One region of the Roseicyclus marinus genome, then DNA from elsewhere that is predicted to be linked to it. Evidence: riboswitches for the same ligand, from Rfam matches in the RefSeq annotation. Region 1 holds a riboswitch; each other region holds the start of a gene.

The links. A riboswitch is a leader RNA that binds a small molecule or an ion and turns the genes downstream of it on or off. The one in region 1 is predicted to bind cobalamin.
Region 2: it holds a riboswitch for cobalamin, as region 1 does, so the genes downstream of both, AABA51_RS04360 (DUF4198 domain-containing protein) here and AABA51_RS03730 (hypothetical protein) in region 1, are expected to answer to the same signal.
Region 3: it holds a riboswitch for cobalamin, as region 1 does, so the genes downstream of both, AABA51_RS04450 (DUF1636 domain-containing protein) here and AABA51_RS03730 (hypothetical protein) in region 1, are expected to answer to the same signal.

What each region holds. Positions count from the first base shown of each region.
Region 1 is NZ_AP027266.1:761,201-765,863, forward strand. Features, by position in the region: gene AABA51_RS03720 (GGDEF domain-containing protein) at 1-706, shown strand, start outside; gene AABA51_RS03725 (ABC1 kinase family protein) at 759-2,078, shown strand; gene AABA51_RS03730 (hypothetical protein) at 2,075-2,386, opposite strand; cobalamin riboswitch at 2,494-2,688, opposite strand; gene AABA51_RS03735 (GMC family oxidoreductase) at 2,766-4,367, opposite strand; gene AABA51_RS03740 (LysR substrate-binding domain-containing protein) at 4,460-4,663, shown strand, end outside.
Region 2 is NZ_AP027266.1:906,174-910,836, reverse strand. Features, by position in the region: gene cbiQ (cobalt ECF transporter T component CbiQ) at 1-264, opposite strand, end outside; gene AABA51_RS04370 (cobalt ABC transporter permease) at 268-831, opposite strand; gene cbiM (cobalt transporter CbiM) at 837-1,454, opposite strand; gene AABA51_RS04360 (DUF4198 domain-containing protein) at 1,459-2,250, opposite strand; cobalamin riboswitch at 2,390-2,594, opposite strand; gene hemA (5-aminolevulinate synthase) at 2,876-4,132, shown strand; gene AABA51_RS04350 (efflux RND transporter periplasmic adaptor subunit) at 4,159-4,663, shown strand, end outside.
Region 3 is NZ_AP027266.1:923,453-928,115, forward strand. Features, by position in the region: gene cobN (cobaltochelatase subunit CobN) at 1-976, opposite strand, end outside; gene cobW (cobalamin biosynthesis protein CobW) at 1,004-2,059, opposite strand; gene AABA51_RS04450 (DUF1636 domain-containing protein) at 2,061-2,456, opposite strand; cobalamin riboswitch at 2,547-2,778, opposite strand; gene cobO (cob(I)yrinic acid a,c-diamide adenosyltransferase) at 2,818-3,426, shown strand; gene AABA51_RS04460 (cobyric acid synthase) at 3,456-4,663, shown strand, end outside.

The sequences.
Region 1 (4,663 bases):
CGCGGTTTCGGAATTCGGCCTGACGCTCAACGATTTCTCGCCCTGTGACCAGACTGTCGAACTGCTCTACCTGCACGAGGCCAACAGCGCGACGATGGCGCTGTCGCGCCACCTGTCCCAACGCCTCGACGCCGCCCGTGCCGAGGCCGAGGCGCAGGCCCTGAGCGATCCCCTGACCGGTCTGGCCAACCGCCGCGCGATGGATGCCGCCATCGCCCGCTGCCTTGACGACCCGACACAGGATTTCGGAATCATGCATCTCGACCTCGATTTGTTCAAACAGGTCAATGACAGTTTCGGACATGCCGCAGGCGATGCCGTCCTGGAACGCGTGGGCGCGATCTTGCGCCACCAGCTGCGGCAGCGCGATCTGGCGGGTCGTGTCGGCGGCGACGAATTCCTCGTGCTGCTCCGAGACTGCGCCGGGCGGGCCGAGATGGAACAGGTCGCAGCCCGCCTCATCGCCACGATCGAGGAACCCTTGCCCTTTCAGGATCATCTGTGCCGGGTCTCCGCCTCCATCGGGTTCGCGGCCAGCGTGGATTATCCCAAGCGGCCCGATCTGACCCGCCTACTGGCCGATGCCGATGCCGCGCTTTATGCCGCCAAACGCGCCGGGCGCCGGCGCTGGGCGGCGCATGTCCCGCCTGTCGCCCCGGCTGCCCGCCGCGCGGCGGATGGCGTGGCATATCCGCCGGGGGATTGAGCGGGGACACCGCGGCGCTATCTGGCCCTGATCCGTCGCAGCGCAGGCCCCCATGACCAGGTCCAACGATCTTCGCCCCCATCCCGTGCCCGCAGGCCGGTTCGCCCGCGCGCGCAGCATGGGCGGGCTGGCCACCGGCCTTGCGGGTGGCGTGGCGCTCAGCGGTGCGCAGGCGCTGTTGCGGGGTCAGCGCCCGCGCCTTGCCGATCTGGTCATGACGCCCGCCAACATCACCCGCCTGGCCGACCGCCTGTCCGAAATGCGCGGGGCGGCGATGAAACTCGGCCAGCTTCTGTCGATGGAGGCGGGCGATCTTTTGCCGCCCGAGCTGGAGGCGATCCTGTCGCGGCTCCGCGCGCAGGCCCATGTGATGCCGCCGCAGCAGTTGAAGCAGGTGCTACAAACCGCCTACGGCCCAGATTTCCGCAAGCTTTTCCGCAGTTTCGACACGACGCCACTTGCCGCCGCCTCCATCGGGCAGGTTCACCGCGCCACGACCCCCGAGGGCGAAACGCTGGCCGTGAAACTGCAATATCCCGGCGTCCGCGAGGCCATCGACAGCGATCTCGACAATGTCGCGGCGCTGATCCGCTGGTCCGGTCTCTGGCCCGCCGAACTCGACCTCAAACCCCTGATGGCCGAGGCGCGCGTCCAACTCCACGAAGAAGCCGATTACGCCCGCGAAGGCGCGGCGCTGGCGCGCTTCGGCGCGCTTCTGGCAGGTGATGCGCGCTTCGTCGTGCCCCGGCTCGACGACAGCCGCACCCGCCCGGCAGCGCTTGCCATGAGCTTTGAACGCTCCGAACCCATCGAAACGCTGGCCCATGCCTCGCCCGCGATCCGCGACCGGGCGGTCAGCGCGCTACTGGAGCTGTGCCTGCGCGAATTGTTCGAGTTTCGCCTGATGCAGACGGACCCGAATTTCGCCAATTACCGCTGGCGGCCCGACACGGGTCAGATCGTGCTTCTGGATTTCGGCGCCACGCGCGAGATTTCCTCGCCCGTGGCCGAGGCCTATCGCACCCTTCTGCGCGCGGGCCTTGACCATGACCAACCCGGCGTTCTGGCCGCGCTCGAGGGGATCGGGTTCATCAAGCCGGGCCTGTCAGACATGCATCGCCAGACCATCCTCGACATGTCCGAGATGGGCTTCACGCTGTTGCGCGGGCCGGGGCCCTTCGATTTCCGGGGCAATGATTTCGCCGACCGCCTACGGAAACGCGGGATGGAGATCGGCGGCGAGCGCGAATTGTGGCACCTGCCGCCGCCCGAAACCCTTTTCCTGCAACGCAAGATCGGGGGTCTGTATCTGCTCGCCACGCGACTGGGCGCGACGGTTGATGTCGCGGCCCTTGTGCGGTCCTTCGCCTAAAGCGACAGCCGCCGCGTCCGCGCGCCGCCGCGCCTGCGGGGTAGGGGCAGGGACAGGTCAAGCGGTGTCAGCGGCAAGGTCAGCGACGCGGCCAGCAGCGCGCAGAATTCCGCCACCGCGCCCGATGCCCCGGCATAGGGTTCGGCCAGCCGCAGTGCCGCAAGCGCCGTCTGCGGATAGGGGGCATCCCCGGGCAATCCGCCCAGCCATTGCATGTAGCCCAATTGCCCCAGCTCGCGCGCCCGCTCAGGCGCGGCCTCCGGTCCCTGGTGGCTCAAGAGCTGGATCAGCGTCTTTTCGGTCAGCATTGCGCCCTCCGCGCAAGGGGGCGAGTGCCGCAAAGGGCAGGCGTGAGGGGGCGCGGCGCGGGTCTGCTCGCATGTCGATCACTCCTGTCCGGACACCCCGCCCGGGTTTCGGTTCAAGGGCGATGGCAGGTCTCCTGGCTTGCGGGTCTGGGCTCGTCCGATCCTTCCCGGGCGGTCTTTTGCCCAGTGGTTCATCGGGGTCGCTCGCCGCTCACAGTTGCGGGGGCAGCCGCGGGTTTTCACCGCGTTCCCTTTTCAGACCGAAGGCATCGCCCCCGGTCACCATCACCACCATCAGACGCCGCCGCCGCGCGCCGGTCAAGCCATATCGCCGCGACAAAGCGCGGGGCGCGGGCGAGACCCGTCCCGGCCTCGCGCCTCAGGCTCCCGACAGGATCAGATCGGCCGCCCGCATCGCGGCCATGATCACGGGCGCATTCGTGTTGGCCGAGGTGATGTTGGGAAAGATCGAGGCATCGACCACGCGCAGCCGGTCCATCCCATGCACGCGCAAGGTCGGATCGACCACGCCGCCCGCCTCTTGCGGGGCCATGCGACAGGTGCCGCAGGGGTGATAGACCGTGCCCGCGCGGTCCCGCGCATCGGCAAGGATCGCGTCATCTTGCTGCCCGACAGGGCTGAACCCATGCGCCGCCACCGCCAGCTTGCGGAGCGGTTCCGCCTCCATCAGCTGGGCGATGAGCCGCCCGCCCGCGACCATGTCGTCCAGGTCGCGCGCGGTGGACAGCGAATTGGGCCGGATCGCGGGCTGGGCCGTCGGATCGGGGCTGGCTATGTCGATCCGCCCCCGGCTGGTCGGGCGGCAGGGATTGAACGAGATGATGAAGCCCGGCCATGGATCGGGCCGCAACAGCGGGCGCTTGTCGCGGTAGACGGTCGAATAGGACAAGGGGTTGAAGTAAAGCTGCATGTCGGCCTGCGCCAGATCGGGCCGCGACCGCACAAGCCCGCCCATCTGGTTCACGCTCAGGCTGAAGGGGCCGTCGCGGAACAGCGCATAGCGCAGCGCCGCCATCACCTGACCCTTTCGGCTGCCCATCACCTGGTTCAGCGTCGGTTCCTCGCAGCGATAGGTATAGGTGACGGCAAGATGATCTTGCAGCGCGCCTCCCACGCCCGGCGCGTCCAGCACCACGGGCAGGCCCATCCGCTGCAACAGATCGCCCGGTCCGATGCCCGACACTTGCAGAAGTTGCGGGGATTTCACCGCACCCGCCGACAAGATCACCTCGCCCCGGCATTCTGCCGTCATGATCTGGCCCCCGCGCCGATAGCGGATGCCGGTCGCGCGCCGCCCCTCCAGCATCAGGCCCAGAACCTCGGCCCCGGTGATGACCCGCAGGTTCGGCCGTTTCATGGCAGGCCGCAGGAATGCATCGGCCGCCGAATGCCGCCATCCCTTGCGGGTCGTGGTGCAATAGGGGCCTGCGCCCTCGCCGGTGACGGTGTCGCCCTCGGGCAATCCCAAGGCGCGGATCGCGTCGATGTAATGCCGTCCCAAGGGGTGGAATTCCGGCGAGCGGTCGCTGACCCAGAGCGGCCCGTTGCCCGTCCGTGTCCCATCCGCATGGATGCGCCGTTCGACGCGGGCGTAGACCTGCGCCACGTCCGCCGCGCCCCAGCCGGGGTTTCCGGCACTCGCCCAATCCTCGTAATCACCGGGCAGGCCACGGGCATAGACCATGGCATTGATCGAGGATGATCCGCCCAGACCCTTGCCGCGCGGCCAATACATGCGGCGGCCGTTCAGTTCCGGGTCCGGTTCCGAATGCATCCGCCAGTTCACGGATTTGCCATGAAACGTAAGGCCATAGCCGATCGGCACGCGGATGTCGGGCCGCCGGTCCGTGCCGCCGGCCTCGACCACCAGAACGCGCGCGCGCCCATCCGCGCTCAACCGTTCGGCCAGCACCGATCCGGCCGATCCCGCCCCGATTATGATGTAATCCCAGATGTCCAATCGCTCCTCCGACGCGCGGAAAATCGCAGGCTTGATGCCATCGGACAAACAATGGAAAACGGGGGAAAGGCCTAAATGGAATGGGGTCATTCATGCGACATCTCCCGCCCCCTGCCTGGCTGCGCAGTTTCGAGGCCGCAGCGCGTCTTGGCGGCTTCACCGCGGCCGCCGCCGAACTGGGCCTGACGCCCGCCGCCGTCAGCCAGCAGATCCGCAGCCTCGAGGCGCGGCTGGGCTATCCCTTGTTCCACCGCCTGCCGCGCGGCGTGGCGCTGACCGAACTGGGCCAATCCTAT
Region 2 (4,663 bases), 140 kb from region 1:
GATCGCAAGCGTGAACAGGATGAACCCGTCCATCGCCGCCATCCGCTTCAGCATCCGCCCCAGCGGCAGGCGCGATCCCAGCAACAGGGCCAACGACAGGCCGAAGGCCAGCGCCAGCACCGGCAGCGACGCGCAGGCCACCACGACCAGCGCGAACAGGCTCGCGGCCAGGATGCGCAACCGCGGATCGACATCACCCAGCCAGCCCGACAGCCTGCCCTCGGGGTCGAGCGCCACCTGTTGCGGGGACAGGACCTGCGCCATCGCTCAGCCCTTCAACTTGCGACGGGCGGCCAGGTAGAACCCCAGCCCGAACAGGCCCAGGATATAGCCGATCCCGCCCAGGATCGTCTGCAGGTCATTCTGGGTCCTGTAGGCCGTAAGCTCTTGGCGCAGCGGGCGGATTTCCTGCCGGATCATCGCGGCAAGCGCCGCGCGCTCCGCCTCGCCCAACACGGCACTCCCCTGTGCCTCCACAGCCCCGCCCGCCTCGGCCGTCACCGGATCGGGCGCGGCAAGCCCCATGATCGTGGCGACCTCATGGGCAGGCATCGACATCAGCGCCAGATGCCCCGCCCCAAGGTCCGAGCGAAAGACATGGATGACGGGCGCCGTCGGCGTATAAAGGAAAAACCCCTCCTCGTCGGTCGTCACTTCCGCCAGCCGGTTGCCATCGGCGTCGAACACCTCGACCAGCGCACCGGCAGCCATCTGGCCATCGGAAAACCCGATCTCCCCCTCGATCTGGCGCCCCGCCGCAAAGACCGAGGCGATGACATTATGCGCCTCTGCCGCCATCGGCAGGACACTCAGCGCCAGGCCCAGGAACATCCCCCTCACGTGCGCGCCCCCCGGATCGTCCGGAACAGGTCGGGCTTGACCTGGCAGGCCAGGTAGACCGCCGCCGCCGACAACAGCGCCTCGACCGCGACGATGGGCAGATGGGCAAAAAGCACGAAATGCGCCGCCGCCAGGAACGCATCGCCCGAAAACATCAGCGCCAGCGCCACCATCAGCGTCGTCCCCGCGATGGCCAGCGCCCCCCCGATCCCGGCCCAGATCGCCGCCATCACCGGCGAGCCGCGCGCGATCAAGGGCCCGAACACGATGCCCACCAGCACGGCGGGCAGGGCGATGTTCACCGTATTGACCCCCAGAACCGTGAACCCGCCATAACCAAAGAACACCGCCTGCAACAAAAGCCCCACAAAGAGCGCGGGAAAGGCGGCCCAGCCCAGCACAAGCCCCGCCAGACCGTTCAGGATCAGATGCACCGAGGACGGGCCGACCGGAACATGGATGAGCGAGGCCACGAAAAACGTCGCGGCCAGAACGCCCGCCGCCGGGATCTTTTCCAGCGGCAGCGCCTTCAGACCCAGCGCGACACCGCCCACGGCCAACGCCGCCCCCCCGATCACCACCTCGTTCGCAAGCGCCCCGTCGACGATATGCATCGCGTCACTCCAGCTCGCTCGCGTGGACCCAGATCACCGCGTCTTGCGACAATTCCTTGCCCTGGAACTCGGTCTCGACCCCCACGCCCAGCGCGGCAAACCCCCACCATCCCGCGCGCGGAATGCCAAAGGTGAAATAGCCGTTCACATCACTGATCGCGACCAGCGTGCCGCCTGCGGGCGGCGTGATCGTGGGCGGGGTCGTGGCGCTGCCCGCGATATCGGGGGCAGAGGCGATGTATTCGATCTCGATCTCGGCCCCGGCCACCGGCTCGCCCGCCGCCAGCACACGGCCCGTAAAGGTCGATCCGACCAGCACGTTGTAGGGCCGGTTCAAGGGCTGGATCTCGGCCGGCAGGCCCATGATGCTGTCCCAATCGCTGGGCAGGCCGTTGCGGCTCAGAAAAGACCGCGTGATCTGCTGTATATAGATATCCTCGCTTTCCTCGTAATAGGGCTCGGGCACCGTCACCAGAACATAATCGCCAGACCGCCGGATCGGCACGCTGCCCAGGAACGCCGCGCCGCTGTTCTCGGCCCCTTGGAAAACAACGGGTTGCAGAGTGTCCGACAGGTCCGTCCGCTCGCCGCGATGGATCATGTAGAATTCGCGCGGCAGGGCCAGATCCATGACCGGCCCGTTGTCGATCGGATGCCAGAAGATCAGCTTGACCGGGATTTCCCCGGTGCCCTGGAAAACGGCCTCTTCGGTATAGGTCAAAAGAAAATGCGCCGAAGCTGTCATCGGCAGGCTGGCGGCGGCGAACGCGGCCAGCAGGGTCTTTCCAAGATTCATCAACGTCCTCTTTCTCACGTGCGGCGGTCATGCCGCGCCTGGAAAGGACGGACGGGGAGATATGGCGGGAGCACGGCCCAAGACACGGACGCGCCCAAGCCAGACGCGTTTCCCCGGCGTCCAGATGGCCGCGCCCCGGCTGGGGCACGCATGACCGGCAGGTCTCCTGGCTCGCGGTTCTTCATTCTGGCTGGCCTTCCCGGATCGCTCCAGTGGCATCATCAGCCGAACTCGCCGCTCACAGTTGCGGGGACAGCCACGGATTCGGCATGCACGCATGCCCCACCGCGTTCCCTCTTGCCTCCAGCCCGGGAAGGGATGGAACCGATCACGCCACCGTCATGACGCATGGACGGGCCCGCCGTCAATACGCGCCATGGGTGTGCCGCGCGCGCCAACTCGCCTCATCCCACCCCATGACCTCAGACCAAGGTCCGAACACGGGTGATACCTTGCGCGGTGCAGCGCGCCTCTCATCGCGCCTAGCTTGGCCTCCAAAGGTCATCGGCCCCATCGGGCCGCGAACCGGGGACAGGACATGACAGATCATTTTCACGCGGCAAAACCGTCTTGCACGACGTGCCGGCACTGCACGCGCACCACGGGCGACAGGGCCTGCGCCGGGATGGCGCGCGTGGGTGCCGCGCCCTCCCGCCCCGAAAAACACGCCGCAGCCCTCGATGCCGCCCTGGGCCAGCTCCATGCCGAAGGCCGCTACCGCACCTTCATCGACATCGAACGCGACCGGGGGCATTTCCCCCATGCGACCTGGCGCAAGCAAAACGGCGACAGCGCCCCGATCACGGTCTGGTGCGGCAATGATTACCTCGGCATGGGCCAGCATCCCGCCGTTCTGGCCGCGATGCATGCAGCACTTGACGCGACCGGTGCGGGCTCGGGCGGCACGCGCAACATCTCGGGCACCACGGTGCACCACAAGGCGCTCGAGGCCGAACTGGCCGATCTGCATGGCAAGGAGGCGGCGCTTGTCTTCACCTCCGCCTATGTCGCCAATGACGCGACGCTCTCGACCCTGCCCAAGCTCCTGCCGGGGTTGATCATCTATTCGGACGAACTCAACCACGCCTCGATGATCGAGGGCATCCGCCGCAACGGCGGGGCCAAGCGCATCTTCCGCCACAACGACATGGACCACCTGCGCGCGCTCATCGCCGCCGACGATCCCGCCGCCCCCAAGCTCATCGCCTTCGAAAGCATCTATTCCATGGATGGCGATTTCGGACCCATCGCCGCGATCTGCGACATCGCCGATGAATTCGGCGCCCTGACCTATATCGACGAGGTCCATGCCGTCGGCATGTATGGCCCGCGTGGTGCCGGGGTCGCGGAACGCGACGGGCTGATGGACCGGATCGACATCATCAACGGCACGCTGGCCAAGGCCTATGGCGTGATGGGCGGCTATATCGCGGCCAGCGCGCGGATGTGCGACGCGATCCGCAGCTATGCCCCCGGCTTCATCTTCACGACCTCCCTTCCGCCCGCGATCGCGGCGGGGGCGGCGGCCTCGGTGGCGCATCTCAAGCGCGACCCCGAACTGCGCACGATGCACCAGGCCGCCGCCCGAATTCTCAAGACCCGGCTCAAGGGTCTGGGCCTGCCGATCCTCGACCACGGATCGCATATCGTACCGGTCATCGTGGGCGACCCGGTCCATACCAAGACCCTGTCCGACATGCTGCTGGACCGGCACGGGATCTACGTGCAGCCGATCAACTTCCCCACCGTGCCGCGCGGCACCGAACGGCTGCGCTTCACCCCCTCGCCGCTGCATGGGCGCGCCGAGATGGACAAGCTCGTGCGCGCGCTCGACGGCCTGTGGTCGCAATGCGCGCTCAACCGCACCGCGCTCTGCGCCTGACCCTCCCCCAGCCCGGAGACACGGCCATGGCATGGATGAAATACCTCGCACTTCCGGCGCTGGCGCTTCTTGCGGCCCCTGTCGCGCTCGGGCCCCTGACCGCGACCGAACTGGGCGGCGGCCGCCACGCGATCGGCCCCGTTCCCGTCACCGTGGATCACGCCGCCACCGATGCGCTCAGCGATCTCTTGCCGGCTTTCGGCCGCATCGCCCCCGCTGACATCCTGCATGTGCCCATGCCCCCCGCGCAGGCACCCGTCCGCTGGATGGACCTGCGCCCCGGCGATCTCGTGCAGGCCGGACAGGTCCTCGCCCGCCTCGACACCGAAGATGCCGCCCGCCAGCTCGCCCTCGCCCACGAGGACCTGCGCGCGGCCCTTGCCGATGTGCGCGTCGCCCGGTCGCAACTGACCCAGGCCGAAACTGATCTCGAGCAGCGCCTCGCGGCCTTCGACATGCTCGTCCAGCTGGCCCAGACCGGGGCCTCCTCGGCGGGACAGCGCCATGATGCCGAACGCGCCCGCGACCGGG
Region 3 (4,663 bases), 160 kb from region 1:
GCCGCCCGTCAACCTCGGGCAGGACGACATGCATGGCGAGATCGGCAGGAGAGAGGCCCCGGTCGGACCTGTCCCAAGCGTCGCGGGTCGCGGTCGAGAGCCCCACCTGGAACACGGGAACATCGGCGGCGTCGAGCGGGGAGCGCCCGGCATCGCCCCGCCCGGAGAAGGAGGTCGCGTTGACGATGGCCACGGGGGCCAGGGCGCGCACTTGCCGTTCCAGCCATTCGCGCGCGCCCGGTGCCTTGAGCGAGGGGGCAAAGAGACCCAGCGCCCGGAACCCCCGTGCGCGCAGGGCGGCAAAAAGCGCCTCGATCGGGGCAAGGTCGGCGGCAACAAGGAAGGAGCGGTAGAAGACGACGGTGACGAGCGGCGCGTCACCCGCAAAGATCGCGGGCGCGGGGCAGGTCACGCCATCCTCGGGCGTCCATGCGCCGACAAAGGGCAGCGTCTTGGCCCCCGGCACGGGGCCTGCGTAAAGGCCGGCGGCGAGCGCCATCTGGGCCAGCGCGGCCTGTGCCGCGACGGCGCCCCCGGTGTCGCAAAGCTGGCTCAGGCGGCGCAGCGTGGAGGCGGGGACGGTCGAGATCGCGTCAAGGCGCGGATCGGGCCGCCCGTCCGCGGGCAGGACGGCCAGGGCTATCCCCTTGTCACGGGCCAGCGCCTCGATCTGTTGCAGGCCATAGGGCCAATAGGGCACGCCCCCGATAAGCCGGATCAGGATGCCCTTGGCCCCCGCCAATGTCTGTTCGACGTAAGTATCGACCGACAGGGGATGTTTCAGCGCCACGATATTGGCGAGCCGGAGCGAGGGCAGCCGCCCCTCGGGCCCGCCGCCGCGATGCCAGCCTGCCGCGAAAGCCCCCAGATCGCTGTCCGAGAGCGACAGCACGACCAGATCGGCGGGCGATTGCCCCAGATCGGTCGGTGTCTCGGTTTCTTCGAGCCCGTGGCTCTCGCGGAAGATGACATGCATGGGGGCGGTCCGGGTTGCTCCGTGGCCCTATTCGGCGGCCTTGGCCTCGGGGATCAGGATACCCCGGATCGCGGCCGCGTCGATATCGTCATGTTCCGCGATGACCACGAGTCGACCGCGCCGCCCCTCGGCCTCGGTCCAGGGGCGGTCGTATTGGTGACGGACGCGCGCGCCCACGGCCTGCACCAGAAGCCGCATCGGCTTGCCCGCGACGGCGGCATAGCCCTTGACCCGCAGGATGTTCTGGCGCTGGGCCAGATCGGTGATCCGGGCCACCAGCTCGGCGGGGTCGGTGATTTCGGGGATGTCGACCACGATACTGTCGAAATCGTCGTGTTCGTGGTCGTCATGGCCATCGTGATGGCTGGGGCGGGCGTCCATGTCATCTTCGGCGGCGGCCTCGAGACCCAGGATCACGCGCGGGTCCACGGTGCCTTCGGCGACTTCGATGATGGGCAGTTTGCGGGGGGCCTCGGACTCGATCAGGGCGCGGGCGCGGGCCACGCCCTCGGGGCCGGCCAGATCGGGCTTGGTCAGAAGCACGATATCGGCGCAGGCGATCTGGTCCTCGAACACCTCGGAGAGCGGCGTTTCATGGTCGATGCTGTCATCGGCAAGGCGCTGGGCATCGACGGCGGCGACATCGGGGGCGAAACGGCCTGCGGCCACGGCTTCGGCATCGGCAAGCGCGATGACACCGTCCACGGTGATCCTGGAGCGGATCGCGGGCCAGTCGAAGGCTTTGAGAAGCGGTTTGGGCAGCGCAAGGCCCGAGGTTTCGATCAGGATGTGATCGGGGCGGGGGTCGAGCGCCATCAACGCCTCGATCGTGGGGATGAAATCATCGGCGACCGTGCAGCAGATGCAGCCATTGGCGAGTTCGACGATGTTTTCCACGGGGCATTCGGGAATGGCGCAGCCCTTGAGGATTTCGCCATCGACGCCGACATCGCCGAATTCGTTCACCACGATGGCCAGACGCTTGCCGCCGGGGTTCTTCATCAGCTGGCTGATGAGCGTCGTCTTGCCCGAGCCCAGGAAGCCCGTGATCACGGTGACGGGAAGTTTTTCGAGATTGGCCATGTCACATCTCTCCGAGATTGGGGGCAGGGGGGACGAGCGGGGGAAGCCGCGCGATGCAATTCTTGCGGAAATGTTCGGGGCGCTCGCGCCATGGCACGAGGCCATCGGCGGTGGCGGCGTATTTCGCGGCCTTGTCGCGGATCAGCTCGGGATGCTGGGCCGGGTCGAGATTGCCGTAGACATAGGTCCAGCGCCCCGGACCGCGCAGCGCGATCGTGCAGCCGCGCGAACAATTGGACAGGCATTCGACCGGCGTGATCGTCACGCCCGGAACGGCATCGCCCGACAGCGCGCGGTAGAGCGCTGCACCGGGTCTTTCGGCGTCTTCGGGGGCGTCCTGTCCCTGCCTGCATTTGATGCAGACAAGCAATTCGACCGTTTCGGCGGGTCGCGTCATGCGCTTTTTATCCAGTCTCGCGGCTTGGGCATGTCACGGGCCGAAGGGCGGCACGGGGCCGCCGATCCGACACCGGGGCACCCCGCCCGGGTTTCATCGTCGTGCTGGCAGGTCTCCCGGCTTGCGGATTTCAGGCTGTCCTCCGGGGAGGGGGTCCTGTCGGTCGCCCGGCCTTCCCGACCCAGTCATCCTTGGGTCAGTGGCCATGGGGCGCCCTTTCCGGTCACGGTCGCGGGGGCGGCTGCGGTTCGGCCCGTAGCTTGGGGCCTCGCGCATTCCCTTTTCACCTGTTAGCACAGGCACCAGCAGGGACAGATGCTCAGGCCGCACCGGCACTGTCAAGTTTCAAGGAGACCTCCCGATGGATGACGTGACCCTTCGCCACAATCAGAAGATGAAGCGCATCAAGGCGGCGCGGGACGAGATGATGAAGACCAAGACCGAGGAAAAGGGTCTGATCATCGTCCATACCGGTGCAGGCAAGGGCAAATCCTCGAGCGGGTTCGGCATGATCATGCGCTGCATCGCGCATGGCATGCCCTGCGCCGTGGTCCAGTTCATCAAGGGCAATTGGGAGACGGGGGAAAAGACCTTTCTGCGGGAGCGTTTCGCGGACGAATGCCGCTTTTTCGTGTCGGGCGAGGGGTTCACCTGGGAAACGCAGGACCGCGAGCGCGACATCGCGGCGGCGCAGAACGGCTGGCGCATCGCCAAGGAACAGATTCTCGACCCCGAGATCCAGTTCGTGCTTCTGGACGAGATCAACATCGCGCTGCGCTACGATTACCTCGATATCGACGAGGTGGTCGATTTCCTGCTGACGCAAAAGCCGCGCATGACCCATGTCTGCCTGACGGGCCGCAACGCCAAGCCCGAGCTGATCGAGGCCGCCGATCTGGTGACCGAGATGACGCTGACCAAGCATCCGTTCAAGGATGGGGTGAAGGCGCAGAAGGGCATCGAATTCTGATGCGCGGCGATCCGCTGCGGGGGCGCTGAATGACCCGCGCGCTGATGATCCAGGGGACCGGCAGCAATGTCGGCAAGTCGCTTCTGGTGGCGGGCCTGTGCCGGGCGGCGCGCAAGCGCGGGCTGTCGGTCGCGCCCTTCAAGCCGCAGAACATGTCGAACAATGCCGCCGTCACGGGCGATGGGGGCGAGATCGGGCGCGCGCAGGCCCTGCAGGCCTGGGCGGCGGGGCTGGTGCCCCATACCGACATGAACCCGGTGCTGTTGAAGCCCGAGACCGATGTGGGCTCGCAGGTGATCGTGCAGGGCCAGCGGCTGACGACCGCGCGGGCGCGCGATTACCAAAGGTTGAAACCGCAGCTAATGGCCGCCGTGCTGGAAAGCTTCGGGCGGCTCAAGGGCGCTCATGACCTTGTTCTGGTCGAAGGGGCGGGCAGCCCGGCCGAGGTCAATCTGCGCGCGGGCGATATCGCCAACATGGGGTTTGCCCGCGCGGCGGACGTCCCCGTGGTGCTGGCGGGCGATATCGACCGGGGCGGCGTGATCGCGCAGATCATCGGCACGCAGGCCGTGATCGCGCCCGAGGATGCGGCGATGATCGCGGGCTTCCTGATCAACCGGTTCCGGGGTGATCCGTCGCTGTTCGACGATGGCTATGCGCTGATCGCGGAGCGCACCGGCTGGCGCGGCTACGGGGTCTGCCCGTGGTTTCCCGAGGCGTGGAAACTGCCCGCCGAGGATGCGCTCGACCTGGCCAAGCCGCGCCGGGCCGAGGGGTTGCATGTCGTTTGCCTGACGCTCAGCCGGATCGCGAATTTCGACGATCTGGACCCTTTGGCGCAGGAACCGGGGGTGCGTCTGACCATGCTGGGCGCGGGGCAGGCCATTCCGGGGGATGCCGATCTGGTGATCTTGCCGGGCACGAAATCGACGCGGGGCGATCTGGCCTATCTGCGCGCGCAGGGTTGGGATCTGGATCTTGCCGCCCATGTGCGGCGCGGTGGGCAGGTTCTGGGGATTTGCGGTGGCTACCAGATGCTGGGCCGCGAGGTCGCGGACCCCGAGGGGATCGAGGGGCCTGCGGGGGCCGATCCGGGGCTGGGGCTTTTGGATGTGGCGACCGTGATGACCCCGAAAAAGCGCCTGACCGAGGTTTTGGCGACGCATTCGGCCACGGGGGCCGGGTTTCATGGTTATGAAATCCATATCGGGGAAAGCGATGGGCCGGACCGGGCGCG